One region of the Pseudoalteromonas nigrifaciens genome, then DNA from elsewhere that is predicted to be linked to it. Evidence: predicted binding sites of a transcription regulator. Region 1 holds the regulator's gene; each other region holds the start of a gene.
The links. Region 1 encodes MetJ, which represses methionine synthesis genes. Its sites were predicted from a motif close to TAGACGTCTAGACGTCTA; they were not measured.

Region 1 (3,273 bases):
GTTAAAGCGCTGCGCTTTAAATCGCCCTGCAGTAGCTGCGTTATTAAATCACTTTGATGATTGTTTAATTGCAATACAATATCAGCGAGCGCTTGAGTATCGTGCTGCTGATAACTTTGCCACAGTTTTACTAATGTATCTGTGGTTTTTCCTGCAGCCGATACCACTACACAATCACCGGGCTGAGCTTGCCCTATAATTATTTTTGCAACGCTTTTATAGCGCTCGGCTGAGCTTAAACTCGAACCACCAAACTTATGAATATTATTAGTCATATTAATTACCACAACGCCGGGTGAGCAGCGCTCAATTTAACATTACTACTTGCGCTAGCGCCTGCTTTACCTGCGTTATTGTGCTGACCTGGTTGCACTAAATTAAATACCCGATCAAAGTCTGCTAATAAATCTGCTACATCTTCAATACCTACCGACACACGAATAAGCGTATCGCCAACGCCAGCGGCTAAACGAGCCTCGGCTTCCATTCCTGCATGCGTCATTGTTGCTGGGTGGCATATTAAGCTCTCTACGCCACCTAAAGATTCAGCTAAGCTAAATGTTTTAAGGTTTGTTAAAAATGCAGCTGCGTCATTCACACCGCCTTTAATGTCAAAACTAACCATGCCACCAAAACCAAGTTGCTGTGCTTTAGCCAATTCATGTTGTGGATGCGACTCTAGCCCCGGGTAATATACTTGGCTAACAAATTTTGAGCTTTCAAGGTACTTAGCAATAGCTAAGGCATTTTCTTGATGCTGCCGTAAGCGTACATTTAAAGTACGCAAGCCACGCAAAGTTAAGTAACTATCAAACGGTGCCCCCGTTATACCAATATTATTTGCCCACCAAGCCAGTTCTTCACCTAGTTCGTCAGTTGCAGCAATAACCGCACCGCCAACCACGTCTGAGTGGCCATTTATGTACTTAGTGGTTGAGTGCACCACAATATCAACGCCAAATTTAATCGGGTTTTGTAATGCAGGCGATAAAAAAGTATTATCTGCGGCTACCAAAGCACCGCATTGTTTCGCAATATCGGTTACTGCTTTAATATCAGTTAAACGTAAAATAGGGTTACTAGGGGTTTCTATCCAAATTAACTTAGGTTTGATTACTAAAATTTGCTGCAAACTTTCTGGTTTAGTTAAATCTAACACTTCGAGTTTTAATAGGCCGCGCTTTTGTAATGAGGTAAATAAGCGATAGCTGCCGCCATAACAATCATGGGGGATCACCAACGTATCGTCACTATTAAGCAGCTGAGTGGCTAAATGTACGGCAGCCATTCCTGTTGCAGTAATAATGCCGCGAGCACCACCTTCGAGTTCGCTGAGTGCTTGGGCTAAAGTATCACGATTTGGATTACCACTGCGGCCATAGTCATATTGACGTTTTGTATCAAAGTCGGCAAACGAATAAGTGGTTGATAAATACAGCGGAGGCACAACCGCGCCATGGTGCTTATCAGCATCGACACCACTGCGAACTGCAATTGTCGCTTTATTTTTTTCACTCATATTTATTACCTGCTTTATTTAGATGTTTAGACGTCTAAAACAGTAATTCATTCAACTTAAGAAGTCAAAACATTTAAACACCTAGCCATCTGTGCAACAAGTATTTGACTAATTTGTTTAAATCGATAGAATTTCACGCATATTCGCGCTATTTTTTAGTAGGGTGAGCAATTAATAATCTGAGGCAACGATACATCTTATGGCAAAATGGAATGGCGAGTATATTCACCCATACGCAGAACACGGGAAAAAATCAGAGCAAGTTAAAAAGATCACCGTTTCGATCCCGCTAAATGTATTAAAAGTACTAACCGATGAACGCACCCGTAGGCAAATTAATAACTTACGCCATGCAACTAATAGCGAGCTATTATGTGAAGCATTTTTGCATGCGTTTACTGGGCAACCGTTACCTAACGATGATGATTTACGTAAAGATAACGCCGAAAAAGTGCCTGAAGAAGTAAAAAAAATAATGCAAGAAATGGGCTTAGAAGTTCCTGTTTTAAACGAAGACTAAACAGCGGCTTTTAAACAAAAAAACCTCAGCCATGCTGAGGTTTTTTTATGGCTATAAATTACACTGAAGTAACTTAATACCGAGCAACATAATGCTGCTTATTCCATATAGTTTGCTGGCAGCTCTATTTGCGCTACGCCTGAAGCAATGGCTGCTAATGCAACTGCTTTAGCAATACGCGGCAATAAACGCGGGTCCATAGGCTTAGGAATAATATACTCTGCACCAAACGCTAGCTTATCTACACCGGCAGCTTTTAGTACTTCTGGCGGAACCGGCTCTTTGGCAATACTACGAATAGCTTCAACTGCTGCAATTTTCATTTCATCGTTAATTTCACTAGCACGCACATCAAGTGCACCACGGAAAATAAACGGAAAACACAACACGTTATTAACTTGGTTAGGGTAATCTGAGCGCCCTGTTGCCATAATTAAATCGCTTCGTGCGCCGTGTGCCAGTGCCGGATCAATCTCAGGGTCTGGGTTCGAACAAGCAAATACGACTGGCTTTGCTGCCATTAATTTTAAATCATCGGCCGATAATAAGTTAGGGCCCGATACACCAACAAATACGTCAGCATCTTCAATTACATCTTGTAATGTACGCTTATCGGTATTGTTAGCAAATAACTGTTTGTACTCGTTTAAATCATCACGGCGAGTGTGAATAACACCTTTACGATCAAGCATATAAATATGTTCACGCAGTGCACCACACTTAATTAATAACTCCATACAAGCAATCGCTGCAGCGCCGGCACCTAAACATACAATAACTGCATCTTCAATATCTTTGCCTTGCACTTCCAGCGCATTTATCATGCCTGCAGCCGTTACAATAGCCGTGCCGTGCTGATCATCATGAAAAACAGGAATACTACAGCGTTCAATAAGCGCCTTTTCAATTTCAAAACACTCTGGTGCTTTAATATCTTCAAGGTTAATACCGCCAAAAGTATCAGCAATATTAGCCACAGTATTTATAAAGTCTTCGGTGGTGCGGTGTTTTACTTCAATATCAATTGAGTCAATGCCTGCAAAACGTTTAAACAACAACGCCTTGCCTTCCATTACCGGTTTTGACGCTAAAGGCCCTAAATTTCCTAAACCTAAAATAGCAGTACCATTGGTGATCACTGCAACCAAATTACCTTTACCTGTGTACTTATAGGCATTTACAGGGTCAGCAGCAATTTCACGCACCGGCTCAGCTACACCGGGGCTATAAGCTA
Region 2 (3,273 bases), 530 kb from region 1:
GTGGGCCAGGCGGAATAAACATTTCGTTGGTTTCGTTACGTTTTTGATAATCAGACTGCTGCATTTCGGTAAACTGCGCCATACGTGCTTTTGACTTAGCTTGGCGGCCTTTAGGGTTTGAACGAACCCATTCAAGCTCTTGCGCAATTGACTTTTGACGTGCTTTTTCAGATTTTTGCTCTTGTTGTAGGCGCGCATCTTTTTGCTCTAACCACGAAGAGTAGTTACCTTCCCATGGAATACCTTCACCACGGTCAAGCTCTAAAATCCAACCTGCTACATTATCTAGGAAGTAACGGTCATGCGTTACCGCCACAACTGTGCCTTCGTAATCGTGTAAGAAGCGCTCTAACCAGGCAACCGACTCAGCGTCTAAGTGGTTAGTTGGCTCATCGAGAATAAGCATGTCTGGTTTTTCAAGTAACAGTCGGCATATAGCAACACGGCGGCGTTCACCACCCGAAAGGTGCTCAATTTTAGCATCCCACTCAGGTAAACGTAGTGCATCGGCAGCGCGCTCTAAAACGTTGTCTATGTTGTGACCATCGTGCGCTTGAATAACCGCTTCAAGCTCGCCTTGCTCTTTTGCAAGTGCGTCAAAGTCAGCGTCTTCCATGGCGTATTCGTTATACACTTCGTCAAGGCGTTTAAGCGCGTATTTAACTTCGCCAACAGCTTGCTCAACGATTTCGCGTACGGTTTTGCTTTCGTCTAAAACAGGTTCTTGCGGTAAGTAACCAATTTTAGTGCCTGGTTGTGGAAAGGCATCACCTTCAAAGTCTTGGTCAACACCGGCCATAATACGTAGCAATGTTGATTTACCAGAGCCGTTTAAACCAAGCACACCAATTTTAGCGCCCGGGAAAAAGTGTAACGAGATGTCTTTTAAGATAGTGCGCTTAGGTGGCACAACCTTAGAAACTCGACTCATCGAGAATATAAATTTATCAGGTAAAACCATGGAAAAAACCTTCAAATAATAATAAAAATTACAATGCTCTATTGTAGTGGTTGACGGGTGAGGCAGTCAACGAATGGCCAATTTTAAACCGACAAACAAACTATAAAGTGCGCAAAAACGATTATAAAATAGGATGAAAAAATTTCATTTGGATATTTAGACATCTATACATCTATTGGTTGATATTTTTTCTTATCTGTTCATAATAAGTTTTCGGTTTTGATGAATAGGAGTAAAAGGATGCCAATTACAGTAAAAGACGAGCTACCAGCTATTGCTCGCCTGCGCCAAGAAAACGTATTTGTAATGCCACAAACTCGTGCAAAAACGCAAGAAATTCGCCCCATGCGTTTGGCTATTCTTAACTTAATGCCTAATAAAGTTGAAACCGAAGTACAGTTTATTCGTTTGCTTGCCAATTCGCCCTTGCAAGTAAATGTAGAACTACTGCGTCTTGACACTCATCGCAGTAGCAGTAATTCAGAGCAGCACCTAGACACCTTTTATCGTTATTTTTCAGAAGTAAAAAACAATAACTACGATGCATTAATAGTTACCGGCGCGCCGCTAGCGCATTTAGAGTACCAGGATGTAGCTTATTGGGATGAGTTTACCGCAATTTTAGATTGGGCTGAGCAGCATGTTACGTCTACACTTTTTTCGTGTTGGGCAGCGCATGCAGCGCTTTATCATCATTATAAAATAAAGCGCGATTTAAAAACCGATAAACTGTGCGGCGTATTTACGCACCAATGTTACTTTGAACATGGGGCGTTAACGCGCGGCTTTGACGACACCTTTTTAGTGCCGCATTCGCGTTATGGCCATGTAGATGTAAATAAAATAAATGCTTGCAATGAACTAGTCGTGCTAGCGGGTTCTGAGAAAGTAGGTGCTTACTTAGTTAAAAATAAGTCGGGCAGCCAAGTGTTTATTACCGGCCACCCAGAGTATGATGCCGACTCGTTAAAAGCTGAATACCAACGCGATTGCGAAAAAAGCGACAATGCGCCCAAACCCGAAAATTACTTTCCAGATGATGATGCAACTAAACAACCTTCAAAAACGTGGCAAAGCCATGCTTTTTTACTTTTTTCGAACTGGTTAAATTATTACGTGTACCAAACTACACCCTATGATATTAATTTAGTTAGCCAAGACGTAAGGACTAACAACTATGCCGAATAACCCTCTTAATAATGACCAAAATAAGCACGACGAACTAAGTGCAGCGTTAAAAGAGCGAATTTTAATTTTAGACGGCGCTATGGGCACTATGATCCAAGCACACCAATTAGAAGAGCAAGACTATCGCGGTGAGCGCTTTAAAGATTGGCATGTACTTATTCGCGGTAATAACGATTTACTAAGCCTTACGCAGCCTAAAATAATTACCGATATTCATCGTAGCTTTTTAGCTGCCGGTGCCGATATTATCGAAACCAATACCTTTAACTCCACCACCATTTCGATGGAAGATTACGACATGGCTAATTTAAGCCGTGAAATAAACCTAGAGTCGGCAAAATTGGCACGGCTACTTTGCGATGAGTTTAGTGCTAAAACACCCGAAAAACCACGTTATGTAGCGGGCGTACTTGGGCCAACATCAAAAACTTGTTCATTGTCGCCCGATGTAAACGATCCGGGTTATCGTAATGTTACCTTTGATCGTTTAGTTACTGCCTATGTAGAATCGACCTTGGCACTGATGGAAGGTGGCGCCGATATTATTTTAATCGAAACCATATTCGATACCCTCAATGCTAAAGCTGCATCGTTTGCAGTAGAGGAAGCGTTTGAGCAAGCAGGGCGCACATTACCAGTTATGATCTCCGGCACTATTACCGATGCCTCTGGGCGTACGCTTTCGGGGCAAACTACCGAAGCCTTTTATAACTCTATTCGCCATATTAAACCGCTTTCTATAGGCCTTAACTGCGCCTTAGGCCCAGATTTACTGCGCCAATATGTGCAAGAGTTGTCGCGTGTATGCGAAACCTTTACCTCTGTGCATCCAAATGCAGGCTTGCCTAACGAATTTGGTGGCTACGACCTAGAAGCAAAAGAAATGGCAACCGAAATTATTGATTGGGGTAAGTCGGGCTTTATTAATATTGTAGGTGGTTGCTGCGGCACCACACCTGCGCATATTCGCGCCTTTGCAAAAGGGCTTGAAGGCGTTAAACCACGCCAGTTGCCAGAAATTGAAGTACGCATGCGTTTATCGGGCCTCGAAGCCTGTAACTTAAATTAAGGAGCCGCCAACATGACTCAAAAAATAGCAGTATTTACTAATGTCGGCGAACGTA
Region 3 (3,273 bases), 1.1 Mb from region 1:
AAAAATTGGCGCCAAGTGCTTATTTTTACTCGCACCAAACAAATGGCCGACCAACTGGCTAAAGAAATGTGTAAAGACGGTTTAAAAACCGAGTCAATCCATGGTGATAAATCACAAGGCGCACGCGACCGTGCACTACAAAACTTTAAAGAAGGCATTACCCGTGTATTAGTTGCTACCGATGTAGCCGCACGTGGTTTGGATATTCCGACACTTAGGTTTGTAATTAACTTTGAACTGCCATACATAGCCGAAGACTACGTACATCGCATTGGCCGTACAGGTCGCGCTGGTGAGCAAGGGCTTGCAATGTCGCTAGTAAGTATTGACGAGCAATGGTTACTTGAAGAAATAGAAGTACTGTTAGATACCCGCTTAACGCCACAGTGGCTAGCAGGCTACGAGCCAGATCCAAACAAAAAGCCAAAAGATAACCGCAAAAACACCAATAAATCACGAAAAGACCGCGATAAAAAACGCATTACAGGACAAAGAGAGCCAAGTAGAAGACGTAAATAACAGTTTTTTAGTTTTGGCTTTCAATTGTCAGTGAAATAATACGACCCCGAAAAATAGCCGCGGGGTTGTATTAGGCTAAATTTAGCATTTAAAAGGAATTAATTTATGAACAAAGTTACTAAAATATGGTTGCTGTATTCAGGCATAGGTTTAGTTTTATCGCTGGCAATAATAAGTTTATTAGATGTTTTTACCAGCTTTAGGTTTATATCTAACGAAGGAGTTATTTTTGGTGTTATGTGCGCTGCTATGGGAGCTGCGTTAAAAAGCTATTCAGGGCAAAAGGTTAGTAACAAAAGCGGCCAGCAACAAAAGTAAACATAGTTAACATTGATAATAAAGCGCAAAATGCATTTAGCACATAACTGCTAATTCCCCCTTACCTTTAACTAAATACGTTACTTCTCAAATTTAAAATAAAAAAAGGCAAGCTATAAGGCTTGCCAAAGAGTGTAACTAATTAATCTGGTTTTGTATTAAATGCTTAGCCCTTAAGCTATTAACTTTTCAGCTAGATTTAATTCCATGGTGGCTTTTAATAAGCGGTATAAGTTAATTGATGCGTCAATTTCTTCTTTACGGTTAGTTAAGCTTTCTATATTTAAGCCCAGCGGCACGTTTAAATGCGCACAGCTTTTAAGTATTAAATCGAGATTTTCGCGGCAAATACGTACCGACTCACTCAGCGTATTGTTCGCATCAAGCATGCGCCATTTAGTGGCCTCTGGCACTGAGATCCCCAACCATTGCATAAACTCTAAGGTTTTTTCGCCGCCGCACGGAGTAAAAGTTAAAATAAGGCGCTTAGGCTCAAGCCCTTGTGCTTTACAACTACGTGCATAGCTAGTTATTAACTCTATTGTTGCTTGTGCGTCGTAAACCGCTTGCGAAATAAAGAACTTACAGCCTTGAGCGGTTTTTTCTATTAGGCGCTCGTGTTCATTACGTTTATTAGAATGACGCTCTGCAATAGTAACGCCGCCTAAAAAGAAGTCATCAGATTGCTCTGCCAGCGTTTTATACGCATCTGGTAGGCTTAGTTTTATATCGCCTATCGATGATGGGCTACCTACTAAAACAATATTTTTTAAATCGTAGTCGTTTTTAGTTTCACTTAGCCAATCTTTAAACTCGTTCGCACTGCGTTGCGCCACACTTTTATAGGTAATTACATCAAGGTGCGATAAGCCACGTAATAGGTTGCTGTATTCACGTGGATCGACAGTTTGCCTAAATGGAAACGGACGCGCTTGATTAGTACGGCTGCTTTCGTCTTGAATGTCGTAAATTATTACGCCGTCGTATTCAATTTCGTGTAGGCGACCCAATAGCTTTTCTGCAATGGTTTTTAGTTGCGCTTTATCGGTACCAATTTTTGGCGGCGTAGTACCAATAAGGTATACGCCTTGATTGCTATCTTCTATTTTCTCTTGAAGTGATAAAGCCATAATCCTCATTCCAGCTTAGTTTGTTACGATGGAATTAATATAGCAGCCATTTAGATGGCTAGATAGCTTTATTTAATGAAAGTTTTTCAATCGTAGTGAGGTTTATTCATACAAGCTCGTTACCAATTAGTAAATTTGATACAGTTGTTTACATAATAACAACGCTTTAGGCTCTTATTATTGGCGGCTTTGCGGCATAATCAGATGGTACTTTTTATTAAACTAGCTCAACGTTTAGCGATTAAAATTGATTGCTATAAAAGGAAAAACAATGAAATTTAAATTTTTAGCAACCAGTTTAGCGGTATCGCTGGCACTGTCGGGTTGCGCTATTGAACAAAATCAAACGAGCCAAGCAGTAACACAACAACAAACAAACACTACGGGCGAGGGCGTTTTTTCACAAGACTACTTACTAGAAGAGCTTGAAAATGGCTTGCGCGTTATGGTGGTTAAAACCGATTACCCTGATGTAGTCTCGTTGCAAATTCCTGTATCGGTAGGATCACGTAATGAAACGCAAGCGGGTAAAACGGGCTTTGCGCATTTTTTTGAACACATGATGTTTAAAGGCTCTGAAAAATTTCCTGAGGCTGTGTATTCAAGTATTTTAAAAAATTCTGGCGTTGATAACCGCGCTTACACCACCAACGATTACACTAACTATCATTTAAACTTTTCAAAGCAGCATCTTGATAAAGTACTTGAACTTGAAGCTGATATTTTTCAAAACTTAACCTATACCGAAGAGCAATTTAGAACCGAAGCGCAAACGGTAAAAGGCGAGTACTTAAAAAATAATGCCAGCCCAGTGCGTAAATTACTTAGCGCAGTACGCGAAGAGGCCTTTGAGCAACACACTTATAAACACACCACTATGGGCTTTTTTAAAGACATAGAAGCCATGCCTGATCAAATGGCTTATGGTAAAGAATTTTTTGCCAAATTTTATAAGCCCGAATATGTATCACTCGTAATTGTGGGTGATGTAGACCCAAAAGCCACTATGGCTATGGTTAAAAAACACTGGGGTGCGTGGAAAAAGGGTGACTATGTTGCCGACATTAAAGCAGAGCCAACACAGCAAGCGCCAAAATATAGTCATCAACAAAACCCAGGCTTACCAGGGCATTGGTTATTAGTATCGTATAAAGGCACTGCGTGGGAGCCGGCTAAAAAAGACAGAGCTGCGCTTGATTTACTCTCGCAGCTTTATTTTTCAAACAACTCAGATTTATACCAAGAGCTAGTGGTAGATAAACAAATTGCCAGCCAAATGTTTAGCTATAACCCAGAAACCAAAGAT

Region 2: a site for MetJ is predicted at 1,119-1,136, ahead of metA (homoserine O-acetyltransferase MetA). Genes of this name have one in related genera too.
Region 3: a site for MetJ is predicted at 2,011-2,028, ahead of PNIG_RS03455 (methylenetetrahydrofolate reductase). Genes of this name have one in related genera too.

What each region holds. Positions count from the first base shown of each region.
Region 1 is NZ_CP011036.1:3,181,367-3,184,639, forward strand. Features, by position in the region: gene PNIG_RS15050 (bifunctional aspartate kinase/homoserine dehydrogenase II) at 1-275, opposite strand, end outside; gene metB (cystathionine gamma-synthase) at 281-1,519, opposite strand; gene metJ (met regulon transcriptional regulator MetJ) at 1,719-2,039, shown strand; gene PNIG_RS15065 (malic enzyme-like NAD(P)-binding protein) at 2,138-3,273, opposite strand, start outside.
Region 2 is NZ_CP011036.1:2,652,879-2,656,151, reverse strand. Features, by position in the region: gene ettA (energy-dependent translational throttle protein EttA) at 1-961, opposite strand, end outside; gene metA (homoserine O-acetyltransferase MetA) at 1,202-2,149, shown strand; gene PNIG_RS12585 (homocysteine S-methyltransferase family protein) at 2,139-3,218, shown strand; gene metH (methionine synthase) at 3,231-3,273, shown strand, end outside.
Region 3 is NZ_CP011036.1:731,470-734,742, forward strand. Features, by position in the region: gene PNIG_RS03445 (DEAD/DEAH box helicase) at 1-519, shown strand, start outside; gene PNIG_RS03450 (hypothetical protein) at 625-837, shown strand; gene PNIG_RS03455 (methylenetetrahydrofolate reductase) at 1,011-1,967, opposite strand; gene PNIG_RS03460 (M16 family metallopeptidase) at 2,239-3,273, shown strand, end outside.